2 linked regions of the Prochlorococcus marinus str. MIT 9313 genome follow. The protein of the gene in region 2 interacts with the protein of the main gene of each other region in a pairwise test. Links are inferred from orthologs where the notes say so. Each region holds a gene or a part of one and is shown on either strand. Other genes may lie near its edges.

The links. Proteins that work in one complex are often made in the same cells at the same time.
Region 1: the proteins of AKG35_RS10225 (region 2) and lpdA interact in binary tests that used the Escherichia coli proteins (3 or more experiments, as listed by UniProt). The link is inferred for Prochlorococcus marinus str. MIT 9313 from one-to-one orthologs.

The regions. Positions count from the first base shown.
Region 1 is NC_005071.1:381,319-385,139, forward strand. What follows is about bases 142-3,077. They hold lpdA (dihydrolipoyl dehydrogenase), read left to right. Parts: upstream 142-842; coding sequence 843-2,312; downstream 2,313-3,077. Other genes in these bases: AKG35_RS01785 (TrmH family RNA methyltransferase), read left to right, coding at 142-837; trpC (indole-3-glycerol phosphate synthase TrpC), read left to right, coding at 2,376-3,077. Outside these bases: more of AKG35_RS01785, read left to right, coding at 10-141; more of trpC, read left to right, coding at 3,078-3,281; AKG35_RS01800 (hypothetical protein), read left to right, coding at 3,609-3,821. UniProt on the Escherichia coli protein: Lipoamide dehydrogenase is a component of the glycine cleavage system as well as of the alpha-ketoacid dehydrogenase complexes.
Region 2 is NC_005071.1:2,021,650-2,026,243, forward strand. Bases 852-3,933 are described here. They hold AKG35_RS10225 (UvrD-helicase domain-containing protein), read right to left. Parts: upstream 3,556-3,933; coding sequence 1,147-3,555; downstream 852-1,146. Other genes in these bases: AKG35_RS10220 (sulfotransferase), read right to left, coding at 852-945; AKG35_RS13060 (hypothetical protein), read right to left, coding at 3,574-3,873; AKG35_RS10230 (hypothetical protein), read left to right, coding at 3,895-3,933. In the rest of the region: more of AKG35_RS10220, read right to left, coding at 346-851; more of AKG35_RS10230, read left to right, coding at 3,934-4,594. UniProt on the Escherichia coli protein: A helicase with DNA-dependent ATPase activity. Unwinds DNA duplexes with 3'-5' polarity. Translocates on single-stranded DNA with 3'-5' polarity. Initiates unwinding more efficiently from a nicked substrate than double-stranded DNA.

The DNA of each region.
Region 1 (3,821 bases), 1.6 Mb from region 2 along the record:
GCCTCGCTATTGATTTCAAGTCGCCGCAATCCTCTGGTGCGGAGATTGAAATTCCTCGCTAGCAGCGAAGGTCGTCAAGAGCAGGCTTTGTTGCTGCTTGAGGGAACCCACCTGCTTCAGGAAGTGTTGCGAACCACACACCGTCCTAAAGAGATTGTGGCGACCAACTTTTGGCTGGAGCGTCATGGGGATCTTGTGCAGGCTTTGCCTGCAGAAACCTTGATTCATCAGGTCACCCCAAGTGTTTTGGAGGCTTCGTTGACGACAGTCAGCCCAGATGGTGTCGCCAGCCTTGTGCCCCTTGACTCTCTTCCGCAGGCTGTTAATCAAGCCAAGTTTGTGTTGGCTTTGGATCGGCTGCAGGATCCTGGCAACCTTGGCACCTTGCTGCGAACAGCCTTGGCGGCAGAGGTGGAGGCGGTTTGGCTTGCGTCCGGGGCGGATCCCCTTAGCCCAAAAGTGTTGAGGGCTTCGGCGGGGGCCATCCTGCAGTTGCCCTATCAGCGCTTCGGGTCATCAGGGCAGGAGGCCGTGGAGCAGTTGGCTGAGCAGCTTGAATGGGCTGCTAGTCACGGTTTACAGGTCGTGGCCACCATGGTGCCGGGCTCTTCTGCAGCCCATTCTTGTTTGCCTTATTGGCAGCTGGACTGGAGAAAACCGACTGTGTTGGTGCTGGGCAATGAGGGATCCGGCCTGCATCCGCGTCTGCAGGCGTGTTGTACTGATTGCGTGACCTTGCCGCATAGCGCAGCAGTTGAGTCGCTCAATGTGGCGGCGGTGGCGGTGCCACTACTGCTTGAGCGGCGACGAGCCACAATGACCTTCTCCACGCAGTAGTTCGGGTGAGCGAAGCCAGTTTCGACTTCGATGTGATCGTGATCGGTGCGGGTTACGGCGGTTTTGATGCCGCCAAGCATGCCGCTGATGATGGCCTCAAGGTGGCGATTGTGGAATCAGGTGAGATGGGCGGCACTTGCGTGAATCGAGGCTGTGTGCCCTCTAAGGCATTGCTTGCTGCTAGTGGAAGGGTGCGTGAGCTGGCTGATGCTGAACACCTATCTGGTTTCGGGATCCATGCTGCACCGGTGCGTTTTGAACGCCAGAAGATTGCTGACCATGCCAACCAGTTGGTGGCCACGATTCGTAGCAACCTCACCAAAACGCTGCAGCGGGCTGGTGTCACGATCCTGCGTGGCCATGGACGATTGGAGGGAAGCCAGCGAATTGGCTTGAGAGAGAAAAGTGGAGTGGATCGGCTGCTCACTGCCAGGGATGTGATCCTTGCCACAGGCTCTGATCCATTTGTGCCCCCTGGGATTGAAACCGATGGACGCACGGTTTTTACCAGTGATGAAGCCGTGAATTTGGAATGGCTGCCGCGTTGGATTGCAATTATCGGCAGTGGTTATATCGGCCTTGAATTTGCCGATGTTTATACGGCTCTCGGCTGTGAAGTCACGATGATTGAGGCGTTGGATCGGGTCATGCCAACCTTTGACCCCGACATCACCAAGATGGCAGCTCGGCATTTGATTGAAGGACGTGACATCGATGCACGTGCTGGTGTGCTGGCTAGCAAGGTGATCCCTGGCTGCCCGGTAAGGATCGAACTGGCGGAGATGAAAAGCCGTGAGCTGGTGGATAGCTTGGAGGTGGATGCGGTGCTCGTCGCTACTGGTCGGGTGCCAAGTAGCAAGGGGCTCAATCTTGAGTCGGTTGGTGTGGAGACCAATCGTGGCTTTGTGCCGATTGACGACAGCATGCGGGTATTGGTCAACGGAAAGCCGCTGCCTCATCTTTGGGCCGTCGGTGATGTCACTGGCAAGCTGATGTTGGCCCATACAGCCGCAGCACAGGGCACGCTGGCTGTTGACAACATTCAGGGACACTCCCGCACGATTGATTACCGCAGTATTCCAGCCGCAACCTTCACTCATCCGGAGATCAGTTCAGTGGGGTTGAGTGAAGCTGATGCCAAAGATCTTGCCGCCAAGGATGGGTTTGAGTTGGGGAGTGTGCGCAGCTATTTCAAGGCCAATTCCAAAGCACTAGCAGAGCTGGAGAGTGATGGATTGATGAAGTTGTTGTTCCGCAAAGACAATGGTGAAGTTCTTGGTGCTCATATCTATGGATTGCACGCCGCCGATTTGATCCAGGAGGTAGCCAATGCGGTGGCACGACGTCAGAGCGTTGCTCAATTGGCCACTGAAGTGCATACCCATCCCACCCTGAGTGAAGTGGTGGAAGTGGCCTATAAACAGGCGGCCAAACAGCTGGCTAAGGCGGTTGTTGCATCGGCCAGTGCTTCCTAGGCCGCTGTTCTTCAAGCAGGTCTTAGCCCTGCGGTTCACTGTTTTTAATTGCACTATCACCCGATGGAGATCCGCAGACGTCCGCCCAATCCAAGTGTCAAGGTGGCGCATTTGCAGTACGCCATTCCTCACGCCGATGCTGAGCCGCGCCACATTCTTGAGAAGATTGTTTGGGAGAAGGACCGTGAAGTTGAGACGGCAAGACAGCGTGTACCCCTAGAGACGCTTAAATCTCAGATCGCAGACTTGCCCATCCCTCGAGATTTCATTGCAGCCTTGCGTCAGGCTTCGCGAGCTCCGGCAGTGATTGCTGAAGTGAAGAAGGCCAGCCCAAGTCAAGGTGTGATCCGTGCGGACTTTGACCCTGTTTTGATCGCCAATGCCTATGCGGAAGGTGGTGCTAGTTGCTTGTCTGTGCTGACCGATAAGAGCTTCTTCCAGGGTGGATTTGAGGTGCTTGTTGAGGTGCGGCAGACGGTTGGGCTACCACTGCTATGTAAGGACTTCATCCTGACGCCATATCAGCTTTATCAGGCGCGTGCTGCAGGTGCAGATGCTGCCTTGTTGATTGTGGCGATCCTCTCTGATCAGGACCTGACGTATTTGAGCAAGGTGGCCAACAGTCTTGGACTCAATGTCTTAGTGGAAGTGCATGATGCTGAGGAACTTGAACGGGTTCTCAACCTTGGTGGTTTCCCACTGATTGGTATCAATAATCGTGATCTCACCACCTTTGAGACAGACCTTGAAACCACTGAAACACTGAGCCAGCAATTCGCTACTCGATTGCAGCAGCAGGGTGTCTTGTTGGTGAGTGAATCGGGCTTGTTTAACCGCGCTGATTTGGACAGGGTTCAGGCAGTAGGCGCTGAAGCTGTGTTGGTAGGAGAAGCCCTGATGCGTCAGTCGGATGTTTGTGCTGGCTTACAGCAGCTGATGATTGGAGACGAAGGAACGAGCAACAGCTGATCACTTTTTTTCTTTTATTTGAGGAATCGTTGCGATGCATTACCACAGCAAGAGGTTGATCTGAGCTTGCTGTGAGTTAAGGATGAGCCGTTGCTCTTTGAGCTCAAGATGCGCTTGGTTGAGGTCTTGGTGAGTGTCTTTAAGTTCCTTGTTTTGGTTGGCGGTTTCTCGAGATCTTTCGCCGCTTCCTTGATGCGTTAATTCTGTTTGTTGCTCATAGGTGTCATCCTTCTGTTTCTAATCTTCTAACTATTTCAGGCATTTTCCAGGGGGTGGCTCTGTTGTTTCGATTCAACAGCCTTGATGAGATGGCGACACAAATTGGCAATGCTCGAGGTTCGTGAGTTGCCTGAGCTGATTACCTCTTTACGTGCAGATCATGTTGAGAAATCATTGCGCTTGTTTGCAGACGACGACTTTGATAATCAGATGAGATCTCTGATGAACGAGCGTTCGCAGCGCTTATTTGCGGATCAAGAGGCAAGCGACTGTTGTGTTGAGTTCCTTGCTTCTCTGCGCGACGAACAGCTCAAGGCCCAT
Region 2 (4,594 bases):
CATCATGATCGCATTGTCCTGTTCGACGTCGACAATCGCACTCATACGATCATTTCAGGCATCAACCAAGGCCAACACTACTCTCCAAGGTCAGGGGATTTTTCCTCGATATCGACACAAGTAAAAAATCGAGAAGTACAATGTCGACTTGGGCCCATACAGACAAATCTACCAATTTAAACCTGAACTCAAGAACAGAAGTATTTATCGACATCATTAATACAAAACCAACAGCTCATTTTGCTCGAATCTTCATATCGATCCACTCTAGTTATTCAACTAATGATCTTTTGAATACACAAGTCTCTGATTTAATTGCCTCACCCATGGCAACAGCAAGGCCAGCTAAACCAAACTCGACGAGTGCCCCATCCAAGCACCCTTGCAACGGATCGATGCCCCACGGTTGGCATCAAAACTCATCTGGTTGCCCGCAAGGATGTGACTCGTGGAATGTTGCGTTGGCTGGAGCCTTTGCTCATCGAAAGGGATTTCCAGCCAGGCACAGAGCCGCCGCACACTCCTCTCAGGGTCAAGCGCCAACTGCTCGTAACCGAGCCGAAACACCGGGCGACCGCTGGCCTGCAGCAATCGGTCCTGACGAGCATTCACCCGACACCAGCGCAGCAGCGGCTTCAGGCCAGGTAGCCAATGCTTCTTGAGACGACCATCCCTGGAGCGGGAATGGGCCCAGCTACGTACATCTCGGGTGAGATAAAGAATACGAATTTCAAGGGCCGGATCATCAACAAACGGCAACACCATTTCGTCCTGATAGGACTTCACCATCCACTCAATTGCATCCCCCTGCTGCTTGACATGATGGTCAACTTCAGCAAGCAGCTGCTGCAACTTTTCAACAAGGGGGAAATGGTCGTGTGCAGGTAACCATTCGAGAAAGGCCCCCAAACCGGACAGCTCCACGCGGTTCTGCCACAAGTACACAAACGCTGATGACGGAATTCAGCCCTAAGACGAGCAGGACCACGTTGCTCTTCACCTGGTGAAGGAGTCCGCAAAATGCATAGAGCCTCTCCTAGTCCGATCATGCGTGGGTGGCTCCCCAATGCCAAATCGAGAATGGTGGTGCAGCTATGGCCCAGGCCTCGGATCAAGAGCAGTTTTTATATGCCATGTCCTCATGGCCTAATCCAAAGGCTCAATCGGGGCCAAACGTGGATCAAGAATCTTTGGCCCCATACCAGCAAACTTGACAGCAATCGACACTTTTTCGCCACTGCCGAAGGTATGGGTAATCTCCCCTTCGCCAAAGCTGGAATGAACGACCCGGTCGCCCACGACCCATGCCTTGCCTGGAGCAGGCCCAGCCTGCCGCCGCCGCACTGCATTGCTAGGGGCTCCGCTCACACCACCGACTTTGATCCTTTGATTGTCAGCGCGATCAACCCGCGTCAAACGGTCAAGCCGTCGCTCACGCCGTAATGCCACACCACCAATTTGAGGGAGATCACCCTGCACCAAACCCTCGGGCAACTCAGCAAGAAATAGTGAGGGAACAGCAGGCTGTCGCATGCCACCCCAAAGTCTTCGCTCACTGGCATGAGACAAAAACAAACGTTCTTTGGCACGTGTCATCCCCACATAGCAAAGGCGTCGTTCTTCCTCCAAAGAGGATTGATCATCAAGGGAGCGATAGCTAGGGAAAAGCCCCTGCTCCATACCAACCAGAAAGACCAAGGGAAACTCCAGTCCCTTACTGCTATGCAAGGTCATTAACGTCACCCGATCAGCAGCCGTATCCTTGCTATCAGCATCGCTGGCCAACGCAGCGGAGGCTAAAAAGCCCTCAAGATTGCTCTCTTCATTTTCTTCCTGGTATTGCAAAGCAGCATTCACAAGTTCTTGCAAATTGCGTCGCCTCTCCTCTGCCTCATCGGTAGCTTCAGTTATCAGCTCACTGATATAGCCACTCTTCTCCATCACCTGCTGAATCATCTCCGAAGGAATCTGATCTTGACTCGAGCATTGCAAGTCATTGATCAATTCACAGAACTGCAACAACCCCTTCGCCGATCTGCCTCCTAGTGAGCGCACTGCTTCGGCATCACTCACCACATCCCACAAAGGAATCCCAAGTTGATTGGCAGCATCAGCAAGTCTCTGCAAGGTGGTCTTGCCAATGCCTCGCTTGGGCACATTGATGACTCTGAGCAGGCTCACCGTATCGGCGGGGTTGACCAATAAGCGTAAATAGGCCAAAACATCCTTGATTTCACGCCTGTCATAAAAACGTAATCCGCCCACGACAATGTAAGGAATACGCCAACGCACCAACGACTCCTCAATCGCCCTTGACTGGGCATTGGTGCGGTACAACACTGCCACATCTCCCCAGCGAAATTCTGGATGAGCAGCTTCCAGCATGCGCATTCGATGCACTACAGCTTCAGCTTCTGCGATCTCATCGTCACAGCGAGTAAGGGTGATCAACTCCCCCTCGCCACGGGTAGCTCGCAATACCTTGTCAATCCGCTCTGTATTGTTAGCGATCAAGGCATTAGCTGCCTCCAGAATTGTTGAGGTAGAGCGATAATTCTCCTCCAACTTCACCATGGTGCGAGTGGAATCGTCTGATGCTTTGTCGCCAAAGTCGTCCTGAAAGCCCATTAAGATCGTGAAGTCAGCCGCACGGAAGCTGTAGATGCTTTGATCTGCATCGCCGACCACAAAAACTGAACGGCCCTGCCAATCCTCAAAGGTTTCAGGTTCACGACCATCGGTAACCAACAACTTGATCAACTCGTACTGAGTGCGATTGGTGTCTTGGTATTCATCAACCAACACATGTCGAAAACGATTGTGCCAATAACGTCGTATCTGCTCGTTCTGCTGAAGTAACTGGACGGGCAACAACAGCAGGTCGTCAAAATCAAGAGCGTTGTTCGCCGCTAATGCCTTGCGATAACGCCGATACGTCTCAACCGTGAGCTTGCCTCGCTGACCATCGACCTGTGCTGCCAATTGATCAGGAAACCAGCCTTGATTTTTGGCGTTACTAATCGCCCAGCGCACCTTCTTAGGCTCAAAGCGCTTGGGATCGAGCTGTAGCTCCTGAGTCACAATCTCCTTAACCAAACTCTGGGCATCGGCCTCGTCGTAAATCGAGAACTGCTTCGTCCAGGTGAGTCCCTCCTTGTCTTTGAACTTGTCTATGTCGTAACGCAACATTCGCGCGAACAGGGCATGGAAGGTGCCGATCCACAGCTCCTTGGTCACCTCGCGGTAGATGCGGGTGCGCAGCTGACGCTGCTCCACAGGTGGCAGGGTGCTCCAGGGCTGCCCAAACTGACTCTGCGCAAGACGCTGAGCCAGCAACAGCTCAAGACGCTCCTTCATCTCCCGGGCCGCCTTGTTGGTGAAAGTCACCGCAAGGATCTGAGACGGATCGGCTCCGTGTTCGCCGATGAGATGGGCGATGCGATGGGTCAGAGCTCGCGTTTTGCCGCTGCCCGCACCGGCCACCAACAACAACGGGCCCTCGTGATGATCCACCGCCCTTCGCTGAGCGTCATTGAGGCCAGCCAGGAAACTCATCAAACATCCGATTTGGGCTCACCTTAAATTCGGTATTACCAAAACAGGGAAGGAATGCACCGCAACCGCCTGATCCGGTTCGCACATGAAACAAGGCCGGTTGATGCTCTTTTCGCCGCCAGTCTTTTTCTCGGACTTGAACGAAGTCACCACGCATGGACGCTGGGCCTGCTGACCGCCTGGATCGGCCTTCGATGCTGCATACAAATATTTCATGATCGGAATCAAAGGAATTGGCGACAACAGAACCTCTTTCAGATTGTGATCTCGAGCCTTGTTTTTTTTCAGGCAAGAACAATCATCCGGCTTGACGACCATCCAGGTGCTTCCTTTTACATCTTGATCGTCGCCGCTCTTAGCGTCGGAGCTACTTATCTCATTGACGACTGGACACGCCTTCTGCGCTGGATCAGCTGCTCGGCCTTATTTATCAATACAAAATTGATCTGGATTGCTTCTTCGGGATACCCAGCTGGAAGTAGCGACAATTGGCTTACCGCAGTCAATAATCAAATTTTCGAACTAGGATTTGGAAGAGTAAATGCATTGGCATCCGTTATTGCACTCACCACAATTCTCTGTTTTTACGGTTTAAGGAGAGATCGTCAGCCAATCGCAAAGGTAATTCATACCCTGGGGTGCATCAGCGGTTATGGACTTTGCCTACAGACAGGCTCACGCATGGCAGCTGGAGTGCCCCTAATCGCAGCCATGGCAGCATTCGCCATTTGCATCAAGGATTACATTCCAAATCGCTCAGCTCGACGCATACAAACATGGATTACTTCAGCCACGGCTGGGTTGATCGCCGCCGCTATTTGGGCCACTGCAATTCAGCCTGATATAGGAGTAGGAATGGCCAGCGAAAAACTCAGACTGAGCTTCTGGCAATGCTGGCTTCAAAATTCTATTTTTGCAGGGAATGGAAAGATCGTCCATGGCATTGGATACAACCTGGAAAACATGGTTAATGCCTGCAACAATCAATCTGCAGACAGCGGCCTAATCCAATTAATCGGACAGCATGGTCTATTGGGTC